DNA from 3 places in the Streptomyces sp. NPDC048258 genome. Region 1 is predicted to be linked to each of the others. Evidence: predicted binding sites of a transcription regulator. Region 1 holds the regulator's gene; each other region holds the start of a gene.
The links. The regulator HspR, encoded in region 1, represses chaperone genes until heat shock. The targets are predictions, from matches to a motif close to TTGAGNNNNNNNNNCTCAA.
Positions count from the first base shown of each region.

Region 2: a site for HspR is predicted at 6,636-6,654, ahead of dnaK (molecular chaperone DnaK). Genes of this name have one in related genera too.
Region 3: a site for HspR is predicted at 6,836-6,854, ahead of lon (endopeptidase La). Genes of this name have one in related genera too.

Region 1 covers NZ_JBICZH010000007.1:91,294-100,959, forward strand. Annotated here, with positions in the region: gene ACGFYQ_RS18095 ((Fe-S)-binding protein) at 1-1,974, opposite strand, end outside; gene ACGFYQ_RS18100 (sugar transferase) at 2,085-2,621, opposite strand; gene dnaK (molecular chaperone DnaK) at 3,019-4,869, shown strand; gene grpE (nucleotide exchange factor GrpE) at 4,869-5,519, shown strand; gene dnaJ (molecular chaperone DnaJ) at 5,559-6,743, shown strand; gene ACGFYQ_RS18120 (heat shock protein transcriptional repressor HspR) at 6,745-7,209, shown strand; gene ACGFYQ_RS18125 (helix-turn-helix transcriptional regulator) at 7,273-8,265, opposite strand; gene ACGFYQ_RS18130 ((2Fe-2S)-binding protein) at 8,637-8,951, shown strand; gene ACGFYQ_RS18135 (pyridoxamine 5'-phosphate oxidase family protein) at 9,097-9,510, opposite strand; gene clpB (ATP-dependent chaperone ClpB) at 9,624-9,666, shown strand, end outside.
Region 2 covers NZ_JBICZH010000024.1:102,578-112,243, forward strand. Annotated here, with positions in the region: gene ACGFYQ_RS36050 (DUF1269 domain-containing protein) at 30-521, opposite strand; gene ACGFYQ_RS36055 (hypothetical protein) at 768-1,205, shown strand; gene ACGFYQ_RS36060 (D-alanyl-D-alanine carboxypeptidase family protein) at 1,251-2,453, opposite strand; gene ACGFYQ_RS36065 (lipase maturation factor family protein) at 2,557-3,984, opposite strand; gene grpE (nucleotide exchange factor GrpE) at 4,027-4,665, opposite strand; gene dnaK (molecular chaperone DnaK) at 4,662-6,527, opposite strand; gene ACGFYQ_RS36080 (hypothetical protein) at 6,787-7,032, shown strand; gene ACGFYQ_RS36085 (hypothetical protein) at 7,325-7,678, shown strand; gene ACGFYQ_RS36090 (CBS domain-containing protein) at 7,776-8,198, shown strand; gene ACGFYQ_RS36095 (PP2C family protein-serine/threonine phosphatase) at 8,288-9,535, opposite strand.
Region 3 covers NZ_JBICZH010000002.1:258,270-267,935, forward strand. Annotated here, with positions in the region: gene ACGFYQ_RS05360 (ATP-binding protein) at 1-597, opposite strand, end outside; gene ACGFYQ_RS05365 (response regulator transcription factor) at 594-1,334, opposite strand; gene ACGFYQ_RS05370 (glycoside hydrolase family 3 C-terminal domain-containing protein) at 1,532-2,170, opposite strand; gene ACGFYQ_RS05375 (hypothetical protein) at 2,360-2,911, opposite strand; gene ACGFYQ_RS05380 (hypothetical protein) at 2,948-4,348, shown strand; gene ACGFYQ_RS05385 (sulfurtransferase) at 4,513-5,382, shown strand; gene ACGFYQ_RS05390 (DUF4097 domain-containing protein) at 5,501-6,256, shown strand; gene ACGFYQ_RS05395 (nuclear transport factor 2 family protein) at 6,278-6,670, opposite strand; gene lon (endopeptidase La) at 6,877-9,285, shown strand; gene ACGFYQ_RS05405 (MarR family winged helix-turn-helix transcriptional regulator) at 9,378-9,666, shown strand, end outside.

The DNA.
Region 1 (9,666 bases):
GCAGAAGCCCCGCTCCTTGTGGCGGTGCATCTCCTGCTGACGCAGGCCCGGCACGGCCGACATGATCTCGCGCGGCGGCGTGTAGACCTTGTTGTGCCGGCCCAGGTAGCACGGGTCGTGGTATGTGATCAGGCCGTCGACCGGCGTCACCGGCGTGAGGCGGCCCTCGTCGATCAGGTGCTGGAGCAGCTGCGTGTGGTGGATGACCTCGTACTCGCCGCCCAGCTGCGGGTACTCGTTCGCGATGGTGTTGAAGCAGTGCGGGCAGGTCGAGACGATCCGCTTCGCCGACTTCGGCTTCTTCGTCTCCGGGTCGTCGTCGTCCTCGCCGAAGGCCATGTTCAGCATGGCCACGTTCTCCTGGCCCAGCTGCTGGAACAGCGGCTCGTTGCCCAGGCGGCGCGGCGAGTCACCGGTGCACTTCTCGTCGCCGCCCATGATCGCGAACTTGACGCCCGCGATGTTCAGCAGCTCCGCGAAGGCCTTCGTGGTCTTCTTGGCCCGGTCCTCGAGGGCGCCCGCGCAGCCGACCCAGTACAGGTAGTCGAACTCCGAGAGGTCCTCCGCGTCCTTCCCGATGATCGGGACCTCGAAGTCGACCTCCTTGGTCCACTCGACGCGCTGCTTCTTCGCCAGGCCCCAGGGGTTGCCCTTCTTCTCCAGGTTCTTGAGCATCGTGCCCGCCTCGGACGGGAACGCGCTCTCGATCATCACCTGGTAGCGGCGCATGTCGACGATGTGGTCGATGTGCTCGATGTCGACCGGGCACTGCTCGACGCACGCACCGCAGGTCGTGCACGACCACAGCACGTCCGGGTCGATGACGCCGTTCTCCTCGGCCGTCCCGATCAGCGGGCGCTCGGCCTCGGCGATCGCGGCGGCGGGGACGTCCTTGAGCTGCTCCGCCGTCGCCTTCTCGTTGCCCTCCATGTCCTTGCCGCCACCGGCGAGCAGGTACGGGGCCTTGGCGTGCGCGTGGTCGCGCAGCGACATGATCAGGAGCTTCGGGGACAGCGGCTTGCCGGTGTTCCAGGCCGGGCACTGCGACTGGCAGCGACCGCACTCCGTACACGTGGAGAAGTCGAGGATGCCCTTCCAGGAGAACTGCTCGACCTGGGAGACGCCGAAGACGTCGTCCTCGCCCGGGTCCTCGAAGTCGATCTCCTTGCCGCCGCTGGTCATCGGCTGGAGGGCGCCGAGGGCGGTGGAACCGTCCGCGTTGCGCTTGAACCAGATGTTCGGGAAGCCGAGGAAGCGGTGCCAGGCGACACCCATGTTGGTGTTGAGCGAGACCGTGATCATCCAGGTGAAGGACGTGACGATCTTGAGCGCCGCGAAGAAGTACGTGAGGTACTGCAGCGTGCTCAGGCTCAGCCCGTCGAAGGCGGCGATCAGCGGGTACGAGGCGAAGAAGCCGGGCTCCCAGCCGTCGACGCCGTGCTGGGCCCCCTCCAGCGCGCGCAGCGTCATGATGCAGACGCCGACGATCAGGATGACGGCCTCGACGAAGTACGCCTGGCCCGTCTTGGAGCCCGTGAAGCGGGACTTGCGACCCGCCCCGCCCGGCCGGTTCAGCTGCCGGATCACGATCAGGGTCACGATGCCGAGCACGGTCATCAGGCCGAGGAACTCGGTGAAGATCTCGTACGGCAGCCAGTCACCGATGATCGGGATCAGCCAGTCGGCCTGGAAGAGCTGACCGAAGGCGTTGACGATGGTCAGCAGCAGCGAGAAGAAGCCCACCGCCACGAACCAGTGCGCGAACCCGACGATGCCCCAGCGGTTCATGCGGGTGTGGCCGAGGAACTCCTTGACCAGCGTGATGGTGCGCTGCGTGGGGTCGCCGGTGCGCGTGCCCGCGGGCACAGGCTGGCCGAGGCGCACGAAGTGGTAGATCTGCGCGGTGGCACGGCCGAACAGCGCGACGGCTACCACCGTGATGACCAGCGACACGATGATCGCGGCGAGTTGCATGGGAGGGCTCCTCGGGCGGCACTTACTAAGCGGTAACTTATTGAGTCAAGGCATGAGGTTACCCACTCCCGACGCCGCAATGTAGCTGAGCGCGCGGTGATCTGTGTCGCTCAGGCTTGCCTATGACGGTAGGCCGCCCTCGGGGTCTGCGCCAGGATCGCCAGGTCCATCCCCAGCCAGTGGTTCTCCACATAGTGCCGGTCGAGCAGCGCCATCTCCTCCCAGGGCAGGTCGGAGCGTGCGCTCACCTGCCAGAGGCCGGTCACTCCGGGGCGTACGAGGAGCCGGTCGGGGCGGTCGGTACGGGGCTCCGGACGCGGCCCGACCAGGGACATCTCGCCGCGCAGCACGTTGAGCAGCTGGGGCGCCGAGTCGAGTGCGCAGCGCTCCAGGGCCGCGCCGAGGCGGCCGGTGTCGTCGGTGCGCAGCCGCCAGGTGCGAAACGGCCTTCCGGCCAGGCCGGCCGCCGGTTCCCGTACGAAGGCCCGGCCGCCCTGGGCCACGTAGAGCAGCCCTGTCGCCAGCAGCAGCGGCAGGCCGAGCGGGAGGAGCAGGGTCACCGCCCCGATGAGGTCGACCACCCGCTTGGCCGATGGCCTGGCCGGCCGGAGCCCTGGCCGGGCGGGGAGGGGCAGCAGCAGAGGCATGCCAGCACCGTGCCGCATGCCTCCGGCGGTGCCCGGGTGCCGCGCGGCGGCGGTGACCCGTTCGGGTGCGGCGCCGCCGCCGGGGCTCCGCCCCGCGCCCCGCGCCTCAAACGCCGGCGGGGCTGAAGGATCGGGGCTCCGCCCCGCGCCCCGCGCCTCAAACGCCGGCGGGGCTGAAAGTCCGAGGCTCCGCCCCAGACCCCGCGCCTCAAACGCCGGCGGGGCTGAAAGGCCCGGCTCCGCCCCGCGCCCCGCGCCTCAGGCGCCGGCGGGGCTGGCTGGGTTGCGCGTAAGGGCACCTAAAGGTTGAGTCGATGTGACTCAGCTCTGTTGACGCGCGCGCAGCCGTACGGCATGGTTGAGTCTGTTCCACTCAAGTCAGCTGGAGGAAATCAAAATGGCACGTGCGGTCGGCATCGACCTGGGCACCACTAACTCCGTCGTCAGCGTTCTGGAAGGCGGCGAGCCCACCGTCATCACCAACGCCGAGGGCGCCAGGACCACGCCGTCCGTCGTCGCCTTCGCCAAGAACGGCGAGGTCCTCGTCGGCGAGGTGGCCAAGCGCCAGGCGGTCACGAACGTGGACCGGACCATCCGCTCCGTCAAGCGCCACATGGGCACTGACTGGAAGATCAACCTGGATGGCAAGGACTTCAACCCGCAGCAGATGAGCGCCTTCATCCTGCAGAAGCTGAAGCGCGACGCCGAGGCGTACCTCGGTGAGAAGGTCACGGACGCGGTCATCACCGTCCCGGCCTACTTCAACGACTCCGAGCGTCAGGCGACGAAGGAGGCCGGTGAGATCGCGGGCCTCAACGTCCTGCGCATCGTCAACGAGCCGACCGCCGCCGCCCTGGCCTACGGTCTCGACAAGGACGACCAGACCATTCTCGTCTTCGACCTCGGTGGCGGCACCTTCGACGTGTCGCTCCTGGAGATCGGCGACGGTGTCGTCGAGGTCAAGGCCACCAACGGTGACAACCACCTCGGTGGCGACGACTGGGACCAGCGCGTCGTCGACTACCTCGTGAAGCAGTTCGCCAACGGCCACGGCGTCGACCTGTCCAAGGACAAGATGGCGCTCCAGCGTCTGCGCGAGGCCGCCGAGAAGGCGAAGATCGAGCTGTCCTCCTCCACGGAGACCTCGATCAACCTGCCCTACATCACGGCCTCCGCCGAGGGCCCGCTGCACCTGGACGAGAAGCTCACGCGCTCGCAGTTCCAGCAGCTGACCGCGGACCTGCTCGACCGCTGCAAGACCCCGTTCCACAACGTCATCAAGGACGCGGGCATCAACCTGTCCGAGATCGACCACGTGGTACTGGTCGGCGGCTCCACCCGCATGCCGGCCGTCGCCGAGCTCGTCAAGGAGCTCACCGGCGGTCAGGACGCCAACAAGGGCGTCAACCCGGACGAGGTCGTCGCCATCGGCGCGACGCTTCAGGCCGGTGTGCTCAAGGGTGAGGTCAAGGACGTCCTGCTCCTCGACGTGACCCCGCTGTCCCTGGGTATCGAGACCAAGGGCGGCATCATGACCAAGCTGATCGAGCGCAACACGACCATCCCGACCAAGCGGTCGGAGATCTTCACGACGGCCGAGGACAACCAGCCGTCCGTGCAGATCCAGGTCTACCAGGGCGAGCGCGAGATCGCGGCGTACAACAAGAAGCTCGGCATGTTCGAGCTGACCGGCCTGCCGCCGGCCCCGCGTGGCGTCCCGCAGATCGAGGTCTCCTTCGACATCGACGCGAACGGCATCATGCACGTCACGGCCAAGGACCTCGGCACGGGCAAGGAGCAGAAGATGACCGTCACCGGCGGCTCCTCGCTCGGCAAGGACGAGGTCGACCGCATGCGCCAGGAGGCGGAGCAGTACGCGGACGAGGACCTGCGTCGCAAGGAGGCGGCCGAGTCCCGCAACCAGGGCGAGCAGCTCGTCTACCAGACGGAGAAGTTCGTCAAGGACAACGAGGACAAGGTCCCGGCCGAGGTCAAGACCGAGGTCGAGGCCGCCGTCGCCGAGCTGAAGGAGAAGCTCAAGGGCGAGGACACCACCGAGATCCGTACCGCGACCGAGAAGCTCGCCGCGGTCAGCCAGAAGCTCGGCCAGGCCATCTACGCCGACGCCCAGGCCGCGCAGGGCGCCGCCGGCGCCGATGCCGGTGACGCGGGCCAGGCGAAGGCCGACGACGACGTCGTCGACGCCGAGATCGTCGACGACGAGAAGCCGAAGGGCGGCGCTGCCTGATGTCGGAGGAGACCCCGGGCTTCGAGGAGAAGCCCGACGTCCCCGTCGACGGCACGCCCGACGAGCCGAAGGCCGCCGACTCCGCCACGGAGGAGGCGGCGGCCCCGGCCGGGGATTCCGCACCGGATGTTGCCCTGCTGGCGCAGCTGGACCAGGCCCGTACGGCGCTCGGTGAGCGCACCACGGACCTCCAGCGGCTCCAGGCGGAGTACCAGAACTACCGCCGCCGGGTGGAGCGGGACCGGATCACCGTCAAGGAGATCGCGGTCGCGTCCCTCCTGAGCGAACTGCTCCCGACCCTGGACGACATCGGCCGGGCGCGGGAGCATGGCGAGCTGGTCGGCGGCTTCAAGTCGGTGGCCGAATCGCTGGAGACGGTCGCCGCCAAGATGGGTCTGCAGCAGTTCGGCAAGGAGGGCGAGCCCTTCGACCCGACGATCCACGAGGCCCTGATGCACTCGTACGCGCCGGACGTCACCGAGACGACCTGCGTGGCGATCCTGCAGCCGGGGTACCGGATCGGCGAGCGTACGATCCGCCCCGCGCGGGTCGCGGTGGCCGAGCCCCAGCCGGGCGCGGCCCCCAAGTCCGAGTCGGCCGAGGCCGACACGCCGTCGGACAAGGACACGGATGCCCCCGACAAGGGCTGATGTTGAACCAGTAGAGGCACGAGAGGAGGGACACCGGGGATGAGCACGAAGGACTTCGTCGAGAAGGACTACTACAAGGTCCTCGGTGTCCCGAAGGACGCCACCGAGGCCGAGATCAAGAAGGCGTACCGGAAGCTCGCACGCGAGTTCCACCCGGACGCCAACAAGGGCGACGCCTCCGCCGAGGAGCGCTTCAAGGAGATCTCCGAGGCGAACGACATCCTCGGCGACGCGAAGAAGCGCAAGGAGTACGACGAGGCGCGCGCCCTGTTCGGCAACGGTGGCTTCCGCCCCGGGCCGGGCGGGGCCGGCGGCTCGTTCAACTTCGACCTCGGCGACCTGTTCGGCGGCACCCAGCCGGGTGCCGGCGGCGCGGGCGGCTTCGGCGGCGGCCTGGGCGACGTCTTCGGCGGCCTGTTCAACCGCGGCGCCGGGCCGGGTGCGGGGACCCGTACCCAGCCGCGCCGCGGCCAGGACATCGAGTCGGAGGTCACCCTCTCCTTCACGGAGGCGGTGGACGGGGCCACGGTCCCGCTCCGGATGTCCTCCCAGGCCCCCTGCAAGGCCTGTTCGGGCACCGGCGACAAGAACGGCACCCCCAGGGTGTGCCCGACCTGTGTCGGCACCGGCCAGGTCTCGCGGGGCAGCGGCGGCGGTTTCTCGCTGACCGACCCCTGCGCGGACTGCAAGGGCCGCGGCCTGATCGCCGAGACCCCGTGCGACGTCTGCAAGGGCAGCGGGCGCGCCCGCAGCTCGCGCACCATGCAGGTCCGGATCCCGGCGGGCGTCTCCGACGGCCAGCGGATCCGGCTGCGCGGCAAGGGTGCGCCGGGCGAGCGCGGCGGTCCGGGCGGTGACCTCTACGTCGTCGTGCACGTCGACTCCCACCCGGTGTTCGGCCGCAAGGACGACAACCTGACGGTGACCGTCCCGGTGACGTTCGCGGAGGCGGCGCTGGGCGCCGACATCAAGGTCCCGACCCTGAACGGCCCCTCGGTGACGCTGAAGCTGCCGCCGGGCACCCCGAACGGCCGCACGATGCGGGCCCGCGGCAAGGGAGCGGTCCGCAAGGACGGCACCCGCGGCGACCTGCTGGTGACGGTGGAGGTCGCGGTCCCGACCGAGCTGTCGGACAAGGCCCGCGAGGCGCTGGAGATGTACCGCGAGGCGATGGGGTCGCAGGACCTGCGCTCCGCGCTGTTCGAGTCCGCGAAGGGAGCATGACATGGACGGCCGCCGACGACAGTCCTCCCGATTGGGTGGGGGCTACCAGCTCACCGACGAGACCCCGGTCTACGTGATCTCGGTGGCCGCCCAGCTCTCGGGTCTGCATCCGCAGACCCTGCGCCAGTACGACCGTCTCGGCCTGGTCTCCCCGGACCGTACGGCTGGGCGCGGCCGGCGGTACTCGGCCCGTGACATCGAGCTGCTCCGCACGGTGCAGGCGCTGTCCCAGGACGAGGGCATCAACCTGGCGGGCATCAAGCGGATCATCGAGCTGGAGAACCAGGTCGCCGCGCTCCAGCAGCGCGTGGCCGAGCTCTCCGCCGCGGTGGACGGTGCCGCGGCCACGCTCCAGGCCCGCGAGGCCCAGGTGCATGCCTCCTACCGGCGCGACCTGGTCAAGTACCAGCCGCCGGTGCCGGGCAACGCCCTGGTCGTGTGGCGTCCCAAGCGCCCGATGGACTGACGGCGTCGACGAGAAGGCCCCGTCCGGCTTGCCGGGCGGGGCCTTTCGCGTACCCGTGCGGGATCAGAGCTGCGGATCCCGCGCGGGCCCCGAGACCTGGCCCAGGATCCCCGACTGGGCGATGAGGAAGCCGAGTTGGGCCCGGCTGCCGCTGCCCAGCGCGGTGGCCAGCTTGGCGATGTGCGCGCGGCAGGTCCGTACGTTCATGCCCAGGCGGCGCGCGATGGCCTCGTCCACGTGCCCCTCGACGAGGAGCTGGGCGATGGAGCGCTGCACGCCCGAGATCCCCGAGGGTGTCGGATCGTACGGAATCTGCTCGTTGAGCGGGGTGGCCCGGCGCCACAGCTGCTCGAAGACCCGGGCCAGGTAGCGGACGAGCGCCGGGTGCCGCAGCTCCAGGGCGATCTGCTGGTCGTCGCTCGCGGGGATGAAGGCGACCGATTCGTCGCAGATGATGAGCCGCTCGACCAGCTCCTCCAGCGTCCGGATCTCGACCTTGCCACTGGCCATCCGGTCGACGTAGGCCATCGTGCCGCGGCTGTGCCGCACCGTGTGCTGGTAGAGGGTGCGCATGCTGACGCCGCGCCGGATGAGCGGCTGGTCCCGCTCTATCGCCTGGTTCAGAATGTTCTCGGAACGCCCGCCGCCCGGCTGGATGGTGAGCATTTCCGCCTGGCACTCGGCGGTGGCCACATTGAGGGCCGCGTTGATCCTGTTGAATCCCTCCAGCACGGTGATCGCATGCGTGGGGGCGGGAGTCAGCGCGCTGATGGCCATGAATGGCTCAAACGCTTCGGTGAGCTCGATGGAGGAGCGCCGGCGTTGCAGGATCTCCCGTTCCAGCGGGTGCAGCCGCTGTGCGAGAGCCACCGAAGGTGGAACCGGACGAAGCCAGTTGTCGTCGTCTGGATCAGGGTGCAGCAGGGCGAATTCCAGCAGGCAGGGCGTCTGCTCGACCTCTTCGCGGGCTATGCGGCCGGAGCTGAGCGCGCTCGCGTACAACTCGGCCCCGAGGTCGCACAGGTCCGTCACCGCGTGGGGATGTGTCTGGTTCATCCGCATAATCGGCAAATCTCCCACCCCCAGGGTCCTGCATGTACAGGAACATGATGCATCGCCACGGTGGCAATGGCGTGGCTCGATAAGTCATCGTCTGAGATGCGGGGGAGAGGAATCCATCAAGTGAGGACAACGTCGACCATGTACAAGAAATTGCTTCGCTCGGTGGCTGCCATTGCTCTCTCTACGGCCGCTGCTGTCGGTGGAATCTCGCTCGCGCAGACCAGCTGGGGCGGCGCGCCCGCCGACAGCGGTTGGGGGGCCGGTGTCACCACCGGTGAGAGCGACAGTGGTTGGGGCAAGGTCGTGGCCGACAGTGGCTGGGGCCCCGCACCCAAGCCGCTTGTGGGTGGGAAGTCTTCGGACGCATGACCCCCGACGACCGCGGCTTCCGCCGCGAAATGGCCTCCGCTTACCGCTCGGGATGGCAGTTCATCGACCTGGCCACGGCGATCCCGTACCCCGGGGACTCGCTGATGGTCACCCTGTTCGGCCAACCGATCGTCGTCGTGCGCGAGGAGGACGAGGACGTACGTGCCTACCGGTGCCTGCGCCGCCCGCGGGGCGCGCCGCAGCCCGTCCGCTGCGAGGTGCGCTACGGAATGGTCTTCGTCAATCTTGATCAGCGCGATCACCAGCTCTTCGAACCCGATATCACCACCGCCACCCCCCGCAGTGCCTGACGCGATTCCCCCGTCGTTGCAGATCGCTCAGGCGCTACCCCCACACAACGGCGCCATCGTGGACCTGACCACGATGGCGCCGTTGTGATGTCCGCGTCCAGTCGCTGACCGGACAAGATGCGGGACCGGATGAGAATTCAACGATTCAGGCGCGGCCCATGGCCCGGTCCAGCGTGATCTCCATGACCACCCGGTCGGGATTGGGCGAGGGCGTCCGCCCGTAGCGCTCCGCGTAGCGCGCCACCGCGTCGGCGACCGACGCCTCGTCCGTACGGATCACCGCGCGCCCCTCCAGGGTGGCCCAGCGGCGTCCTTCCATCTGGCACACCGCGACCCGCGCCCCGCCCGGCTGCACGGCCTGGGCCGCCAGGATGTTGCGGACCTTCCTGCTGTGCTTGTTGCTGATCACCCGGGCCAGGCCGGCCTCCGGGTCGTACGTCACGCCCACCGGCACCACGTGGGGCGTGCCGTCGGGGCGCGGTGTGGTCAGGGTGCAGACGTGCCGTTCCCGCCAGAAGGCGAGGTACTCGGGCGTCGGGTTGAGTACGTCATGGGACATGGCCCGAAGGGTACGACTCCTGCCTTGAGTGGAATAGACTCAACTTTGCGTAGGTTGTTCATGTCAGATCAGTCAGGGGGCCGCCACCCCTTCCGGAGAGGAGAAACCGCACCGTGGACGCCGAGCTGACCAACAAGAGCCGAGACGCGCTGAACG
Region 2 (9,666 bases), on a different contig from region 1:
GGGCGTGACAGCGAGGGCGTCTCGCGCGCCTACGGCCGGGAGCCGGCTAGCTGCTCGGCCAGTTCGTTCTCCTCCGCGGCGTCGAGCGAGGTCTTCAGCACCGTGCCGCCGTGCCGCCGCATGGCTTCGGTGAACCTGTCCTCCGTGACCACCAGACCCATGATCGCCACGGCCGCCGACCCGGGCCTGAGGAGGTCCTGGACCCGGCCACGAAACCGCTCGTCGATGCCGGACTTGCCGAGCTTGCCGAGTAGCCCGCCCACCGCCGCGCCGGCCACGAGCCCCACGCCGGGCAGGAGGAACAGGACCCCGAAGACCATGCCCCACAGCGCCCCCGCCGCGGCCGACGGCCCGATGAGACGGCTCGGCGTGTCCACGTGCGTCTCGCCCTGCGCATCCACCGACACCACCGCCAGCCCGCTCACGCTGATGACGTGATCCCGGTGGAGCTCCTGCACGGTGGCGTAGGCCTGCCGGGCCGTCTCGGGATCGTCGTACCCGATCACCATCAGCTCCGACATGAACACCTCCCGGTTGGCGACTGGACCTCAACGCACGCTAAGCCTTCGTGGGGGCTCCGGCATCCCGCCACTGCGGGAAGCGCCGAACGACAAGGTCAGCGCCGGTCCTCAAGCTCCCGGTGACGCGGGAGGGGCCATGGGCGTCGTAGGCCGGAATGCCGATGGAGAACCGCCGTGACACGCTGAAACAGGGGATCCCGCCGGTCCCGGCACGCCAGGCCGGCTCTGCAACCCATGGAGATCGAAATGGCCAGTGACGCCAGCAGACCCCGAGCAAGCAGCGCACACCCGAGTCCCTGGCATGCGCCCACATCCGGTACCACCGTCCTGGCAGCATCCTTCATGATCTTCGGTGGCGCGATGGCGATCTTCGAAGGGATCGCGGCCATCGCCAAGGACGACCTGTTCCTCGCGACGCGCCACTACGTGTTCGAGTTCAGCCTGGCGGGCTGGGGCTGGGTTCACCTCATCCTGGGCATCCTCCTCGTCGTCGCCGGCTGCGCCGTGATCAGCGGAGCACTGTGGGCGCGCTTCTTCGGTGTCGCCGTTGCGGGGCTGGGCGCGATCGCCAACTTCCTGTGGTTGCCGTACTACCCCTTGTGGGCCTTGGTCCTGATCGCGGTCAACCTTTTCGTCGTCTGGGCCCTGTGCAGGGGCATGCACCGGGAAGCGGACGCGGCCTGACTCCTCGAACCGGCCGTGCCCCGGTCGTCCAGGCGGCCACCCCCTTCAGGGCAGGCGTGCCTGAGGTTCGTCCGGGCGTCTGCTCCGGCGGCTGCGCAGGATGGCCGTCCCGGCGAGGCCTGCCGCGACGAGGACGACGGCCGACACGGCGTAGGCCGCGTGGGTACTCGTCCGGGGGCGGTCGGGAGCGGTGGCGCGAGCGGCCGCGACGCGTGGCGTCCTGGATGACGCCGGCGGGAGCAGTGATCCGACCGGATCCACGTGTCCGGCCGCGGCGAACCCCCAGTCCAGCAGGGACCAGGCTTCCTCGTACACCGCGTTCCCGCCGCCCCGCTGAGGGTTCATCACGGTCACCAGGAGGGTGCGGCCGCCACGCCGGGCGGCCGCGATCAGCGTGTAGCCCGCCCGGGACGTGTAGCCGTTCTTGACACCGACGATCCCCGGGTACCGCCCCACCCCGTCTTCACCGGTCACCAGCCGGTTGGTGTTCTCGATGCCGTACGTCCAGGTGGGACTGCCGTCGCTGTGGGTGCCGCCGGGAAAGCGGGCGTCGGCGGTCGCCGCGTACGCGGCGAAGGCAGGGTCCGCAAGGCCCGTACGTCCGAAGACGGCGAGGTCGTAGGCGGAGGAGACCTGGCCCTCCGCGTCGTAGCCGTCCGGGGAGACGACGGTGGTGTCCCGTGCGCCCAGGACGCGCGCCTTGGCTTGCATCTGGGCCGCCGTGGCTTCCCAGCCGCCGTTCATCTCGGCCAGCACGTGCACGGCGTCGTTGCCCGAGCTGAGGAAGACGCCCCGCCACAGGTCCGCCGCCCGGTAGGTGTGATCTGCGGAAACACCCACCACACTGCTCCCGTCCGCCACCTCGTCCAGCTCGGCCTCGGTGACCGTGTGCCGGCTTGAGCCGGGCAGGTGCGGGAGCGTGGTGAGGGCGAAGAGGGTCTTGAGGGTGCTGGCCGGAGGCAGCCGGCGGTGTGCGTCGTGGGCCGCGAGCACCTCACCCGAGCGCACATCGGCCACCAGCCACGACAGGGCGGAGACATCGTCCGGCAGCTCGGGCGCTCCCTGCCGCGCCCGCACGTGGGTCCCGGAGCGGTGCAGCAGCGATGCGCTGACGGACGAGGGGGGTCGTGGCGGCAGCGGATCGGCTCGCGGGACGCCCACGGCCGTCGGTGCGAGGAGGACCGACGCACCGATGGCGAGAGCTGCCGCGCCGGAGCCGGTTCTGCGCCGAGAGGATCTGATGCTCATTCAGCCAGCGTAGAAACGGATCGGCCCGTCCGCAGCGACGTGTAAGCCGACCGGCGGTAGGTGGAACCGCCCCTCGGGCTCCCTTCGGACCTTCGGTGGGGCGTCATGGTGCCTTCGTGACCGCCGGGAGGAATTCGCCCGCGAGCGTGCGGTGCCACCACGTCCGGTTGCGGAGGAGTTCGCGCCGGTCGGTGAACCTGTAGCGGTAGAGGCGTGCGCGGATGCAGGCGGGTGGGGAGGTGGGGAAGGGGTTGCCGCGCAGGAGCTTGAGGGTGGCCGGGTCGTTGTCCAGGAGCCTTGCGACGAACGCCCCGAACCAGGGAGCCGCGTAGGAGGGTGAGATGGCGGCGAACCACAGCAGCCAGTCCAGGCGCAGGTGGTACGGGGCGACCTGCGCTGGGATGCGGCGTACGTCGCCGGGTTTGCCCTTGAAGCGGTACTCCTTCCACACCGTGTCCTCGGTGATCTCCCGCTCGTCGGTGCCTTCGATCACCACTTCGTGGCGGACCCGGCCGACGCTGCCGAAAGCGCCGTAGGTGTTGACCAGGTGAAGCGGGTTGAAGGACGCGTTCATCACCTGGTGCCGGGAGAGCAGGTTGCGGACCGGCCAGTAGCTGAGCACGGCCACGACCACGGTGACCGCCAGCACGGTGCCCTGGTACCAGGCGGGCGGGGCGGCCGGCGCCGGAGCCTGGGGCAGCGGCAGGACGTCGGCGGCCCGCCCACCGTCGATGGCGGTGAGCGCGAGCAGCAGGGCCAGCCAGTTGAGCCAGGCGAAGTTGCCGGACGCCACGAGCCACAGTTGCGTGACGACGATGACCCCGGCGGCCACGCTCGCGACGGGCTGCGGCGCGAACAGGGCCAGGGGGGCGGCGAGCTGGGCGAAGTGGTTCGCGGCGGTCTCCACCCGGTGCAGCGGCCCGGGCAGGTGGTGGAAGAGCCAGCTGAGGGGGCCCGGCATCGGCTGGGTCTCGTGGTGGTAGTACAGGCAGGTCAGGTCGCGCCAGCACGGGTCGCCGCGCAGTTTGATCAGCCCGGCGCCGAATTCCAGCCGGAACAGCAGCCAGCGCAGCATCCACAGCACCAGCACCGGGGGCGCCGTCCGGGCGTTGCCCAGGAAGATCGCCAGGAAGCCCGCTTCCAGCAGCAGTGACTCCCACATGAAGGCGTACCAGGTCTGGCCGACATTGACGATCGACAGGTACAGCGCCCACAGGAGTGCCCACAGGAGCATCGACGCCCACAACGGCACACGGTCGGCCGCGCCCGCCACCAGGGCGGCGGACAGCGCCGCACCCGTCCACGCGACGACCGCGAAGAACCGGTCGGAGTAATGGAAGTGGAAGATGCTGGGCGAGTGACGGAAGGGCACGGCCGCCACGAAACGCGGCACCGGGAGCATCCCCCGTGCGCCGATGAGCGCCCGGAACTGGTTGGCGGAGCTCAGGAAGGCGACGAAGTACAGGGCTGCCAGGCCACGCTGGAAGACCAGCCTGCCCAGCCAGTACGTGTCATCGGTGAACCACTCCACAGCAGTCCTCCTGTGGTGGCCCCTGCCCTCGGATCGCGCCGGTCATTCGGAAGCGGCGGTGCGCGCCCGTTCGGGTGGTTCGCTGACCGCGACCTGGGCCGGGCGCAGGAGGTGCTGTCCGACGCGGTAGCCGGGGCGTAGCACGGTGGTGCAGGTCGGACGGTCGACCTCGTCGGACAGCTCGTGTGTGACCGCTTCGTGGCGGGTGGGGTCGAACGGTTCTCCCGGGGTCCCGATTTCCTGCAGGCCGAGGGCGGCGAGCCGGGTTTCCAGCAGGGCGGCGACCGCCCGCAGGCCGGGGTCGGGGTCGCCGTACTCGCGAGCCTGGTCGATCGCGTCCAGCACGGGGAGCAGCCCGGCCAGGACGTTGGCGACGGCGATCTCCCGTATCGCGAGGCGGTCCCGCCGCACCCGCTTGCGGTAGTTGTCGTACTCCGCCTTCAGTCGCTGCAGGTCGGCGGTGCGCTCGGCGAGCCGCGCCTGGGGTGCGGTGGGCGACCCGTCCGTGTCCGGTGCGCCGGGAACTCCGGGCTCGCCGGCCCGCGCCTTCGTCTCCTCCCGCTCCGGAGGGCCCTCCGGTGGCCCGAGCCGGCGGGTGGCGGGGTCGATGCGCCGCTCGTCCCGGACCACGATGAGCGGTGGCTGCTTTCGCGGCCCGCCGGAACGTGTCGGGTGGCTCATCCCGTGCCTCCCTTCGGACTCTCGTCGTCGACGATCTCCGCGTCGACGACTTCCTCATCAGCGCTGGACGTCCCGGCGCCGGATGCCGGCCCGCCACCGCCCGCGGCGGCCCCTTGGGCGTCGGCGTAGAGTGCGGTACCGATCTTCTGCGCGGCCGTGGCCGCCTTTTCGGTCGCCGCCCGGATGGCGGTGGTGTCCTCGCCCTTCAGCTTCTCCTTCAGCTCGGCGACGGCGCCCTCCACCTCGGTCTTGAGGTCGGCCGGGATCTTGACCTCGTTATCGTGCAGGAGCCGCTCGGTCTGGTAGACGAGCTGTTCGGCGCTGTTACGGGTCTCGGCGGCCTCCTTGCGGCGGCGGTCCTCCTCAGCGTGCTGCTCGGCCTCGCGGACCATCCGCTGGATGTCGTCCTTCGGCAGCGAGGAGCCGCCGGTGACGGTCATCTTCTGCTCCTTGCCCGTGCCGAGGTCCTTGGCCGTGACGTGCATGATGCCGTTCGCGTCGATGTCGAAGGAGACCTCGATCTGCGGGACGCCACGCGGGGCCGGCGGCAGGCCGGTCAGCTCGAACATGCCGAGCTTCTTGTTGTACGCCGCGATCTCGCGCTCGCCCTGGTAGACCTGGATCTGCACGGACGGCTGGTTGTCCTCGGCCGTCGTGAAGATCTCCGACCGCTTGGTCGGGATGGTCGTGTTGCGCTCGATCAGCTTGGTCATGATGCCGCCCTTGGTCTCGATACCCAGGGACAGCGGGGTCACGTCGAGGAGCAGGACGTCCTTGACCTCACCCTTGAGCACACCGGCCTGGAGCGTCGCGCCCATGGCGACGACCTCGTCCGGGTTCACGCCCTTGTGCGGATCCTTGCCCGTCAGCTCCCTGACCAGCTCCGTCACGGCGGGCATGCGGGTCGAGCCGCCCACGAGGATGACGTGGTCGATGTCCGAGAGCTTGATCTTCGCGTCCTTGATCGCGTCGTGGAAGGGCCCCTTGCAGCGCTCCAGCAGGTCCGCGGTCAGCTGCTCGAACCGGGTGCGCGTGAGCTTCTCGTCCAGGTGCAGCGGGCCCTCGGCGGAGGCGGAGATGTAGGGCAGGTTGATCGAGGTCTCCGTGGCGGAGGACAGCTCGATCTTCGCTCTCTCGGCGGCCTCGCGCAGACGCTGGAGCGCCATCTTGTCCTTGGACAGGTCGATGCCGTAGCCGTTCTGGAACTGCTTCACGAGGTGGTCGACGACGCGCTGGTCCCAGTCGTCGCCACCGAGGTGGGTGTCACCGTTGGTGGCCTTGACCTCCACCAGTCCTTCGCCGATCTCCAGGAGCGACACGTCGAAGGTGCCGCCGCCGAGGTCGAAGACGAGGATCGTCTGGTCGTTGCCCTTGTCCAGCCCGTACGCCAGGGCGGCCGCGGTCGGCTCGTTGATGATCCGCAGCACCTTCAGCCCCGCGATCTCACCGGCCTCCTTCGTCGCGGTGCGCTGGGAGTCGTTGAAATACGCGGGAACGGTGATCACCGCGTCGGTCACGTCCTCACCGAGATACGCCTCGGCGTCCCGCTTCAGCTTCTGCAGGACCCGCGCCGAGATCTCCTGGGCCGTGTACCGCTTGCCGTCGATGTCGCCGGCTTCCGGGAAGCGCCAGTCCGACTCCCCGACGTGGCGCTTCACCGACCGCGCGGTGCGGTCGACGTTGGTGACCGCCTGCCGCTTGGCCACCTCCCCGACCAGGACCTCTCCGCCCTTGCCGAAGGCGACCACGGAAGGGGTCGTCCGGTTTCCTTCGGTGTTCGCGATGACCGTGGGCTCTCCGCCTTCCAACACCGCGACGACGGAGTTGGTCGTGCCCAGGTCGATCCCCACTGCTCGTACCATCGTCCGCTCCTCTCAGCGCCCGGTACCGGTATCCAGCGTCTCACCGTGGAACAGTCGGTGGCTGAACACGGCGAACCGACCCCTCCTCTATAGCGCTCCTCAATAAAGTTGACAAGACCTGACTCAATTCGGGAGTCAAACCTGCCGCGCCCCTCTTTCCTCCTGTTGGCCTATGTCCGTTGGCCTCTTTGGCCCAGGGGCACTCTCATGGATATCGGGCCGGCGTCTCGACCGGCCGCACCGGCAGAAAGGCACGCCCATGTACGAGATGCGCGCCGAGTCCACTCCCGGCCGATCCGAAATGCTCTGGCACGTCATAGCCAAGGACCCGGCAACCGGCACCCTGTGCGGCTACACCCTGGCTCCGGACCAGACCGTCACCGCGCTCCTGTCCGAGGGAGCGGCGGAACGCTATTGCGTTCCCTGCATGAGCGCCTTCCGCACCGCCATGGAAAGGCACACGCCGCCCGACGGGGCGAAGCTGCTTTCCTTCGGCGGGCCCTGACGCGATACGCGAGCGGCTCCGGGCACACGTCGCGCCGGCCGAGTCATCGACCGCATCCGCATGCGCACTCGACGCACACGAGCGGATGGCCGGCCGGCCGCGACTGCCCATGTCGTGTTCGACGTCGTACGCTGCCATAAAAGCGCTCCGAATGCTGTCGAGGCATCCGGCATCCGCTACGGCGGCATATCGATCACATAGGGCGACGCGAACTGTCGCGATCGCGATGGAAAAGCGTTGGAAATCCGAGAGGGGGCGAGAACAAATGATCACGGGACTTGCATTGGAGCGAGTGGAATTCACCTGCGGCCGGTGCTGGTACGAGTGGAGCATCGACTACGACGTCCAGCAGTACACGGATGATCAGGGCGGCGTCTGGGAGTACTTCTCGCGCGACGGCATCGCCGTGCCCTCCCCGTACACCCCCTCCGGAGCCTCTCCCTGCCCGGCCTGTGGCCGCCACTGGGTCGGCCGCCTCCTTGCCCGCAGGCTCATCCCCGCGGCGCCCGGACCGGACCACACGCCGCGCCAGGAGATCACGGACGCGGCCGGTCACCGGCCCGAGCGGCAGCACGCCCCGCTGCTCGGCGCCACCGCACACACCCAGCCGCAGCAGTTCGAGCCGCCCGCGATTCTCGGCAGCTGATGATCATCGGCGGCACGGCAGCGGCCAGGGACCGGTGTACCACCGGGGGGCGGGGGCAGCCGACCAGCAGGAACGGCTTCCAGCGGCAGGAGGAGCCATGACCCGACAGGTCCACGAGGTGATGACCGAGCGGCCGGTGGCCGTCGAAAAACTGACGTCGCTGGCGGAAGCCGCACGCCTCATGCGAGACGCCGGCATCGGGGACGTGCTCGTGGTGGACGAGGGCCGTCTGCGCGGCATCCTGACCGACCGGGACCTCGTCATCCGCGGCGTGGCCGAGAACAGGGATCCCGGGGAAACCACCGTGCACTCCGTCTGCAGCACCGAGCTGGTCACCGTCCGGCCCGGCGACGACGTCGACCACGCCGTCGATCTCATGCGTCGGCATGCGCTGCGGCGTCTGCCCGTGGCGACCGAGGACGGGGAGCTGGTCGGCGTCGTCACCCTCGGTGATCTCGCGGTCGAACAGGATCCGGGTTCCGCTCTCGCGGCGATCTCGGCCGCGGAGCCCGACAGCTGACCCCGAGTCGATCTCGGTGACCGACTCACCCGTACGGACGATCCCGTCCCGCGGAGACGACCCGGCAGCACTGTCAGCCCTGGTCGAGGTCACAGGCGCAGGACGACCAGCGCGGTGTCGTCGGTGATCCCGGCGGGCGGGATGAGGTCGGCCAGCAGGCCGTCGGCGAGGGTGTCGGGGTCGGCGGCCCGGTGCCGTGCGAGGGAGCCCGCGAGCCTCTGCATGCCGGTGTCGATGTCTTCGCGGCGGCGTTCGATGAGTCCGTCGGTGTAGAGGACGAGGACGGAGCCCTCGGTGAACGCGGTGTCCGTTTGGGGACGGGGAGCGTGTTCGGGGCGGGCGCCGAGTGGCGGGTCGGTGGCCTGGTCGAGGAAGGTGACGGTGCCGTCGGGGTGGCAGAGCGCGGGCGGGGGGTGGCCGGCGCTGCTGTAGGTGAGAGTGCGGCTGTTCCAGTCGATGAAGACGGACACGACGGTGGTGGATTCGGCGCCGTCGACGAAGCGGGCGTACAGGCCGAGCACTTCGAGTGCCCGGGCGGGGCCGTCGGCGACGCGGGAGGCGGCCGACAGTGCGCTGCGGAGCTGTCCCATGACGCCGGCCGCGCGTAGTCCGTGGCCCACGACGTCGCCCACGGCGATGGCGGTACGGGCGGCCTCGGGCAGGTCGACGATGTCGTACCAGTCGCCGCACACGTTCAGGGATCCGGTGGCGGGCCGGTAGCGCACGGCGGCCTGATGGTGGCCGAGCGGGCGGGGCGCGGGCAGCATCGCCTCCTGGAGGTGGAGGGCCACTTCGCGTTCGCGGGCGTGGGCCTGGCGCAGGCGCTCGTTGACCTCCTGGAGTTCCCGGGCGCGGGTGTAGAGCTCGGCTTCGAAAACCTGGGCGCGGCCCCCGTCGCTGCGGGGACCGCCGCCGCGGGAGCCGCGGGCTCTGATGAGCTCGGTGACCTCTTCCACGCGGTTCAGGAGCAGTGCCACGGTACCGTCGGGGGCGAGGACGGGGACGTTGACCGGACTCCAGTACCGCTCCTCCCACACCCCTGGCCGGTCGGGGTACTCCACGTCGTAACGCTGGAGGGCCATGGTGTCGCGTTCCCCGGTGGCCGCGACCCGCTGCAGGGAGGCCTGCAGGTTGCGCATGCCGCTCGAGGCGGGATCATCCGGGTTCTCGGGGAAGACGTCGAACAGATAACGGCCGATGACCTGCTCGCGGGGCCGCCCGGACATGGACAGGAACGCCTCGTTGGCATCCTGGTACACCAGGTCGGGGGTCAGCAGCGCGACCGCCCCGGGGAGGGCGTGGAAGACCGCCTGGTAGTCGGTTTCGGGTTCGTTCACGATCCACCTGCCCGCGCGCGAGATCGTTGAGATCTGCTGCTCCCACGATAGGCGCGGGCGCCGGGGGCGGCCGGTCACAGCGGTGTCTCTGGGCCGTTTGGCCCCAGGGAAACCACAGCCCGGCCGCGTAC
Region 3 (9,666 bases), on a different contig from region 1:
CACCTCGAAGCGGCGGGCGCGCAGCGGGACCACCCCGTTGTCCACCCGGGAGAGGTCCAGCAGCGTCTCCACGAGCCGGCCGAGGCGCTCGGTCTGCTTCAGCATCGTGCGCATGGTCTCCGGATCGGCGGCCGAGACCCCGTCCACCACGTTCTCCAGCACCGCCCGCAGCGCCGCGATCGGCGTGCGCAGCTCGTGCGAGACGTTGGCGACCAGCAGCTTGCGGTGCCGGTCCACCGCCTCCAGGTCGTCCGCCATCAGGTTGATCGTGGAAGCCAGGTCGCCCAGCTCGTCGCGGCGCCCGGCGCCGCGCACCCGGCGGGTGTAGTCGCCCTGGGATATCGCCCGGGCCACCGTCGTCATGTCGTCCAGCGGCGAGGTCAGGCTGTGCGCCACGAACTGGGTGATCAGCATCGAGGCGATCACCGAGAAGACGGTGATGAACCGCAGCTCGGTGTCGGTGCGCAGGGCCACCAGCAGCAGGCCCGTCGTGATGAAGACCGAGACCACCACCAGGGTGCCCAGCTTGGTCTTGATCGAGAACGGTGAGAAGGGCCGCAGGGCGCCGACGGACCTCGGCCTGGGTGCGCCGCTCACGCCTGCGCCGGGGTCTCCAGGGCGTACCCGACGCCGTGGACCGTACGGATCCGCTCCGCGCCGATCTTGCGGCGCAGGGCCTTGATGTGGCTGTCGACCGTACGGGTCCCGGACGCGTCGGCCCAGTCCCACACCTCGGCCAGCAGCTGCTCCCGCGAGAGCACCGCCCGCGGGGTGCCGGCCAGGCACACCAGCAGGTCGAACTCGGTCGGCGTCAGGTGCACGTCCTCGGCCTGCACCCGGACCCGGCGCTGCGCGTGGTCGATCTCCAGGTCGCCCAGGCGCAGCGTGGCCCCGCGGGGGGCGTGCGCGGCCAGGGTGGCCCGTTCCACGCGCCGCAGCAGTACGTGGACCCGCGCGGCCAGCTCGCGCATCGAGAACGGCTTCGTCATGTAGTCGTCGGCGCCGACCCCCAGCCCGACCAGCAGGTCGGTCTCGTCGTCCCGGGCGGTGAGCATCAGCACCGGGACCGGCCGCTGGGCCTGGACCCGGCGGCAGACCTCCAGGCCGTCGAAGCCCGGCAGCATGATGTCGAGGACCAGCAGCTCGGGCAGCCAGCTCTCGGCCGCGGCGACGGCGGCCGGGCCGTCCGCGGCCGTCTGCACCTGGAAGCCCTCGGCCCGCAGGCGGGCCGCGATCGCCTCGGCGATGGTGTGGTCGTCCTCGACGACGAGTACGCGCCGCTGGGCGCCGGGGGTCGCCGAGGCGCCGTTGTGGGTGGTGTGTGTCTGTTCCATGTCCCGGTCCCGCCCCATGAAGATCTGCGTGGTGGGGTGCAGCGTAGAGGAGGCACCGGCCTGCGGCTATGCGGGGTTCGGACAGGGCATTTGTGCTGATCATCCTGGTAGTGGGGGGGATGTACCGGGTGCCGGACCCCCCACTGGACCGGCACCCGGCGGGCGGGGCGGCGAGGCCGCCTCGCTGTCCGTGTGCCCTACATCGACAGTCCGTATCCGTGGGGGAAGACCGGGTTCTCCGTGTCGTTCGGGACGTCGGGGCGCGAGGCCTCGACGGCCCGCATCGAGCGGGGGAGCTCGAAGGGGAGGCGGCCCCCGGGGACGGCACGGCCGAAGGCCACGTCCAGCAGGGCGGCGTCGGCGGCGCCGTAGTCGGCGATCAGGGCCGCCGCGCGTTCGGCGATCTCCGGGATGACGGCGGGCCGTTCCAGGTTGATGCAGACCAGGGTCGGGACCCGGTCCAGCAGGCTCAGGATCTCGGCGAGTTCGGGCTCGGGGAAGGCGAGGGAGCCCGAGTGGAAGAAGGACTCGAAGATGTTTTCGCGCGGCTCGTGCGGGGTCCGCAGGCGCAGCACGGCCAGATCGGCGTCGGCCGGGTCGGCGACGACCTCGCCGTACTCGGCGGCGACGGCCTCGTCCACGTTCCGCACGTACAGCCTCGGTCCGGCCGGTCGCGCGGATCGCGTGGATCGCGCGGATCGGGCGGAGAGTTTCGCGGAGAGCGGAAGGAATCCCTCCGGATTTGTCAGGACCGTGAGCGAGCGGCGCTGCGCCGCGGCGCCCAGCGACGTGAAATCGGCCCGGCCCACCGTCTCGGCCGCCACGTCCGGATCCACGTACGGGATTCCGGCACCAAGACCTGCTGGAGCCGAAGCGACCAGCTCGCGCTGTTCCCGGTCTCCCAAGACCGTTCGGGGAGACAACCGGCAAGTCCGGTTTACAGCGATGTGGCCAAGACCGGTCAACATCGCTAGGAACGGTTCTCGAACAGGCCGAGCACTCGCGCAGCGGGCGGCGTAATAGGTCTAGCTCGCAGTGAACGGCGGGAGCGCGTCCAGCACCGTGCGCAGGGCCGGCGCCAGGGCCTCCTCGGCGGCGGCAACCTCGTAGCCGCCGTGCACGAAGGCGTACATGAATCCGTCGAAGACCTTGCCCTCGCCCGTCGAGATCCGGGGCAGCCTCGCGAAGTCCGCCTCACGGAGGGCGGTGCGCAGCGCGGCCAGCCCGGCTTCCGACAGCTTTCCGGCGCCCTCCGGCTGCGCCTTGCCGTCCAGCCGGGTCCACGAGCCGTCGCCCTTGACGATGAGCGTGTGGGTCTGGCCCGCGTAGCCGCCGCTGCGGCTCACCCGGACCAGGGTCTCGTCCGCGGCGGGGGGCTTGTCGGCCGTCGGGCTCGCGGCGCCGCCCGGCGACGGGCCCGTCGAGGCCGCGGGGGCTGTCGGGCCGGTCGGGGCCGCCGTGGGGGCCTGCCGGGGCGTCGGAGGCGCGTCGTCGCCCCCGCCGGAACCGGACGCCCCGCATCCCGCCAGGACCACCGCGCCCAGCACCGCTCCCGCCACCGCTCGGAACGCTCGCACACCCACCTCCGCAGGTACTCCCCCCGAACCCCGAGTATGGAGTCCCCACGCCCGTTCCGACAGCACCCGGAGGCAGCCATCACCCGCATCGCCCCGTGGTCCCGGCGCGCCCTGCCCCCGCTGGTCGCCGTCCTCCTCGGCCTCTGGGGCCTGGAGCGGCGCGGCAGCATGTGGCGCGACGAGTCGGTCACCTGGCAGGTGGCCCACCGGCCGCTCGGCGGGCTCTGGGAGCTGCTGGGCCAGGTGGACGCCGTCCACGGCCTGTACTACCTGCTCATGCACGGCGTGTTCCTGGCCTGGGACGGCGGCCTGTGGGCCCTGCGGCTGCCCTCCGTCGCCGCCACCGCCCTCGCGGCCGCCGGGGTGGCCGCGATCGGCCGCCGGCTCGCGGGGGAGCGGGCCGGGCTGATCGCCGGGCTCGGCTACGCCGTGCTGCCGCCGGTGCAGATGTACGCCCAGGAGGGCCGCTCCTACGCCCTGGTCGCCGCGGCCGTGGTGTGGGCGACGTACCTGATGCTGCGCGAGCGGTGGGCGGCGTACGCGGTGGTGCTGCTGCTCGGCTGCTGGCTGCACGAGTTCGCGGTACTGGCCCTCCTCGCGCACGGTTTCACCGCCTGGCGCTCGCGCGGCTGGCGCCTCGCCGCCGGGGCCGTCGTGGCGCTGCTGCTGCCGCTGGCCCTGGTGAGCGCGCGGCAGGCGCAGCAGCAGCTCGGCTGGCTCGGGCGGCCGGCCTGGCAGGACTGGGCGGCGTACGGGGTCCTCGCGGCGGCCGCCCTGCTGCTGGCGCGGAGAGCGCCGGGAGGGCTCGTACGGGTGGCGCTGCCGCTCGCGCTGCTGCCGCCCGGCCTGCTGATGGCGGTCTCCCTCCTCGACCCCTGGTACGTCGACCGGTACGTGCTCTACGCGCTGGCCGGGCTCGCCCTGCTGGCGGGGGCCCGGCTGGCGTCGGTCCGCGGCTGGTGGCCGTGGCTCGCGGTCGCCGCCCTCCTCGTGCCCTTCGGCTTCTGGTCGGCGTGGCTGCGTACGCCCGAGAGCCGCAAGGACGACGTACTCGCGGTGGCCGCCGCGGTCCGGGAGCAGGCCCGGCCGGGGGACGCGGTGGTCTTCCTGCCGTCACGGCGGCGCGAGTGGCTGCTGTCCTCGCCGCGGGTCTACGGGGAGCTGCGCGACGTGGCCCTGGACCGCGGCCCGGCGGCTTCGCGCAGCCTGCAGGGCACCGAGCTGCCGTCGCCGGCCCTCCGGGAGGCGCTGATCGACTCCCCGCGGGTGATCGCCCTCCTGGACCCGGCCGACCAGCCACTGGACCCGTACCCGCGGGAGGCGGTGAAACGGCAGACGCTGGCCGCCTGGTTCGACCGGTGCTCGGTCACGGAGGTACGCGGAGCGCGGGTCGCCGTGTACGCGAGGCCGGGAGGCTGCGCGGACCGTGAGCCGTGAGCCGTGAGCCGTGAGCCGTGAGCCGTGAGCCCTGGGCCGTGAGCCGTGAGCCGTGAGCCGTGAGCCCTGGGCCGTGAGCCCTGAGCCCTGATCAGGCTCGGACACGTACTCGCGCCGGGCCGGTTGCGAGGATGGGGCGACCCGGTTCACACAGGAGGCGCCGTATGCCCACGTCCCAGAACTCCACGTCCCGAGGGGCCGATTCCGAGAACCCCGGACCGCTGGTCGGCGCGGGCTGGCTCGCGGAGCGGCTCGCCGCGCCCGGGCTGGTGCTCTTCGACGCCTCCGTCGGCGCCCACCGCGGCGCCGCCCACCGGATTCCGGGCGCCCGCCCCTTCGACCTCGACGGGGAGCTGTCCGACCACGACGCCCCCGCCCCGCACACCATGCCGGGCGCCGCCCGGTTCGCCGAGGCGATGCGGGCCCTCGGCGTCGACGACACCTCCACCGTGGTCGTCTACGACGGCGCCGGCGTCTACTCCAGCGCCCGCGCCTGGTGGATGCTGCGCGCCATGGGCTTCGACCGGGCCGCCGTGCTCGACGGGGGACTGCCCGCCTGGACGGCCGCCGGCCTGCCCGTGGAGGCCACCGGCCCGGCGTACGAGGGCCCGCGCGGCTCCTTCACCGCCCGCCCCCGAACCGGGCTGCTGGTCGACGGCGCCACCGTCGCCGCGGCCCTGGCCGACCCGGCGGCGGCCGTCCTCGACGCCCGCACCCGCGAGCGCTTCGCCGGCACCGCCCCCGAACCCCGCCCGGGCCTGCGCGGCGGCCACATGCCGGGCGCGATCAACCTGCCCTTCGCCGAACTCCAGCGCCCCGACGGGCTGATGCGCCCGGCGGAGGAACTCCGCGCGGCCATCGACGCGCTGACCGGCGACCGGGAGCGTCTCTACTTCAGCTGCGGATCGGGGGTGACGGCCTGCGTCCTGGCCCTCGGCGCCACCCTCGCCGGCTACCGGGACCTGGCCGTGTACGACGGCTCCTGGAGCGAGTGGGGCATCCCCTCGGACCAGCGGCCGGTGGTCACGGGCTGAGGGCGGGCGGCCGGGGGCGGTCGCGGGCGGCCGGGTTCCGCACCGGGGGTAAACCCCACCACCGGTCCGGGGACCGGCCCCATCGGCCGCGGGCGCTTCCCGCCCGAGACTCGTGACCATGACCTCTTACGCCGTGTCACCTGGCCCCGCCCGCACCGCAGTCGTCGCCCTCGGGGCCGGACTCCTCCTGGCGGGCTGCTCCTTCGGGGACGGCCCGCGGAAGACGGCGACCGCCGACGCCACGGTCACCGAGGCCGTCTCCGCGGTGGAGGTCACGGACGCCCGGTCCGGCTCGATCGAGGTCACCCCCGGATCCGGCCCCGGAGTCACGGTCCGCCGAACCGTCCACTACCGCGGCGACACCGCTCCGACGCCCGGACAGCAGGTCACCTCGGGCGTGCTCACCTTCTCCGACGGCTGCGCCACCACCTGCTCCATCGACTACCGCCTGGAGGTCCCGGCCTCCGCCACGGTCAAGCTGGAGAGCAGCAGCGGCCGCATCACGGTGACGGGCGTGGCGGCGGCCGAGCTGAGGGCCGACTCCGGCGCGGTCCGGGCCGAGCGCATCGCGGGCCCGCTGAAGGCCCGTACCTCCTCGGGCGCGATCACCGCCTCCGGCCTGGCCGGCCCCACCGCCGAGATCCGCTCCGACTCGGGCGACACCCGGCTGGACTTCGCACAGGCCCCGTCCTCGGTGCTCGCCGAAACCGGCTCGGGCGACGTCACCCTGCGGGTTCCCCGGGCCCCCTACCGGCTCGCGGTCACCACCACGTCCGGCGCCCGCGACATCTCGCTCCCCGCGGACCCCTCGGCTCCCGCCCACCTCTCGGCGAAGACCACCTCGGGCGACGTCCGCGTCTCCGCGCGGAGCTGACGGAGTCGAAGAGCCAGGGCCCTACGACCAGAACTCGTAGTATGCGCGCGGGTCGGTGGTCAGCACCCAGCCCTCGGTGATCCTCCCGTCCCGGATGTGGAGGACGAGGGCGTAGTCCAAGTCGAGCGTCCTGCCATCACGTGTCGCCGTGACGTGGAGCAGCGCGACCGTGTGGTCGTCGTCGGCGAGCACGTCGTGGATCTGCGGACGGTAGGTACCGCCCGTCAGCTGGAACTCCCGGCCGAACAGCGCGAACGTCGCATCGCGCCCCCGGTGGTCTCCCGCCAGCACGTTGCTGCCGCCGACGTGCCACAGCACGTCGGGATGGAAGAGCTCCGCCAGTGCATCCATGTCGCCCGCGGCGAAGGCGGCCATGGTGCGGTGGAAGAGGGCGATGTGCGGGTGATCGGTCATCAGCGCCTCGTATGGTCTCGGGCCCGAAGGCTTCGCACGGCGACGCTAAGCCGACGGCCTGACCCGCGCACCCCAGGGCGTCCGTCCGGCGGCGGGGCGGCGTTCATCCGGGGGTGTTCGCCCCAGGCGAACGGAGGTTGGGGAACAACCGGCGGCGCACATGCATTGAGTCGGCATAGCTCAACTTCACTGCCGGAGGGAAGATCATGGCTTCGACGTCCGCAACGCTCACTCTGCCCGTGCTGCCGCTCGACGACGAGGTCGTGCTGCCTGGGATGGTCGTTCCGCTGGACCTGTCCGACGCCGAGGTGCGCGGGGCCGTCGAGGCGGCCCAGGCGGCGGCGGGCAGCGGGAAGCCCCGAGTGCTGCTCGTGCCGCGGATCGACGGGAAGTACGCGGGCACCGGTGTGCTCGGGACCGTCGAACAGGTGGGGCGGCTCTCCGACGGGGACCCCGGCGCGCTCATCCGCGGCCGCGGGCGGGTCCGCATCGGCGCCGGGACGACCGGGCCCGGGGCCGCGCTCTGGGTCGAGGGCGAAACCGTCGACGAGCACGTGCCGGACCCGCTGCCGGGTGCGGTCACCGAGCTCGTCAAGGAGTACAAGGCGCTCGCGACCAGCTGGCTCAAGAAGCGCGGGGCCTGGCAGGTCGTCGACCGGGTCCAGCAGATCGAAGGGGTGTCGGCCCTCGCCGACAACTCCGGGTACTCGCCGTTCCTGACGGTCGAGCAGAAGGTCGAACTGCTGGAGACCGCCGACCCCGTCGCCCGGCTCAAGCTCGCCGTCAAGGCACTCAGCGACCACCTCGCCGAGCAGGACGTCGCCGAGTCCATCGCCAAGGACGTGCAGGACGGCGTCGACAAGCAGCAGCGCGAGTTCCTGCTGCGCCGGCAGCTGGAGGCGGTCCGCAAGGAGCTGCGCGAGCTGAACGGGGAGAAGGAGGGCGAGGAGTCCGACGACTACCGCAGCCGCGTCGAGGCCGCCGACCTCCCCGAGAAGGTCCGCGAGGCCGCGCTCAAGGAGGTCGACAAGCTGGAGCGGGCCAGCGACCAGAGCCCGGAGGGCTCCTGGATCCGCACCTGGCTGGACACCGTCCTGGAGCTGCCCTGGAACGAGCGGACCGAGGACCGGTACGACATCCAGGGCGCGCGGGCCGTCCTCGACGCCGAACACGCCGGGCTGAGCGACGTGAAGGACCGCATCACCGAATACCTCGCCGTGCGCAAGCGGCGCACCGAGCGCGGCATGGGCGTGATCGGCGGCCGCCGCGGCGGGGCCGTGCTGGCCCTCGTCGGGCCGCCCGGCGTCGGCAAGACCTCCCTGGGCGAGTCCGTGGCCCACGCCATGGGCCGCAAGTTCGTCCGCGTCGCGCTCGGCGGCGTACGCGACGAGGCCGAGGTGCGAGGACACCGCCGGACCTACGTCGGCGCCCTGCCGGGCCGTATCGTCCGGGCCATCAAGGAGGCCGGCTCGATGAACCCGGTCGTCCTGCTCGACGAGATCGACAAGGTGGGCTCCGACTTCCGCGGGGACCCGGCCGCCGCCCTGCTGGAAGTCCTGGACCCGGCGCAGAACCACACCTTCCGGGACCACTACCTGGAGGTCGAGCTCGACCTCAGCGACGTGGTGTTCCTGGCCACCGCCAACGTCCTGGAGGCCATCCCGGAGGCCCTGGCCGACCGCATGGAGCTGGTCCGCCTCGACGGGTACACCGAGGACGAGAAGGTCGTCATCGCCCGCGACCACCTGCTGCCCCGCCAGCTGGAGCGGACCGGCCTCGGCGCCGACGAGGTGGTCCTGGAGGAGGAGGCGCTCAGGAAGCTCGCCGGCGAGTACACCCGCGAAGCGGGCGTGCGCACCCTGGAGCGGTCCATCGCGCGGCTGCTGCGCAAGGTGGCCTCGCAGCACGAACTGGGCGAGCGCGAGCTGCCCTTCAGCATCGGCGCCGACGACCTGCGCGGCCTGATCGGACGCCCGCACCACGTGCCGGAGTCCGCCCAGGACCCGGCGGAACGGCGTACCGCGGTCCCCGGTGTGGCGACCGGCCTCGCGGTGACCGGCGCGGGCGGCGACGTGCTGTTCGTGGAGGCCTCGCTGGCCGATCCCGAGACGGGTGCGGCCGGCCTGACCCTCACCGGGCAGCTCGGCGACGTCATGAAGGAGTCGGCGCAGATCGCGCTCAGCTTCCTGCGCTCGCACGGCGCCGAACTGGAACTCCCGGTGGCCGACCTGAAGGACCGGGGCGTGCACATCCACTTCCCGGCGGGCGCGGTGCCCAAGGACGGCCCGAGCGCGGGCATCACCATGACGACGGCGCTCGCCTCGCTGCTCTCCGGACGCCAGGTGCGCACGGACGTGGCCATGACCGGCGAGGTCTCGCTGACCGGGCGGGTCCTGCCGATCGGCGGCGTCAAGCAGAAGCTGCTCGCCGCGCACCGGGCCGGGCTGACCACCGTCATCATCCCCAAGCGCAACGAGGCCGACCTGGACGACGTCCCGGCCGAGGTGCTGGAGGGGCTGGAGGTGCACCCGGTGACGGATGTGCGCCAAGTCCTGGAGCTCGCCCTGGCGCAGGCGCAGGCCCAGGCGGAAGTGCCCTTCACCACCGCCGCGTAGCGGGCCGACACGGCGCCCGGGTCCCCTCCCCCAACTCCGTCCGGGGGGACCCCCACGGCGGGGCCCCGGGCCGTCGGCGCGCCCGCTGCGAAATACTGGCGGCCCACACACCATCGAAGGAGCGGGACGTGCACGGGAGCGAAGACCAGGAGTTCCTTGCCCTGGAGCGGGAGCTGTCCGTCTTCCTCCGGCGCGCCCGCGCCTCCTCCGGCGAGATGGCCCGTGAGCTGCACCCCGAGCTGGAGCCCGCCGCGTACGGGCTCCTCACCCGCCTGGAGGCGGCCGGCCGGCAGCGGGCCACCGAGCTCGCCGCGTACTTCGGCGTCGGCAAGGCCACCATGAGCCGCCAGTTGCGGGCCCTGGAGGTGCTGGGCCTGGTCG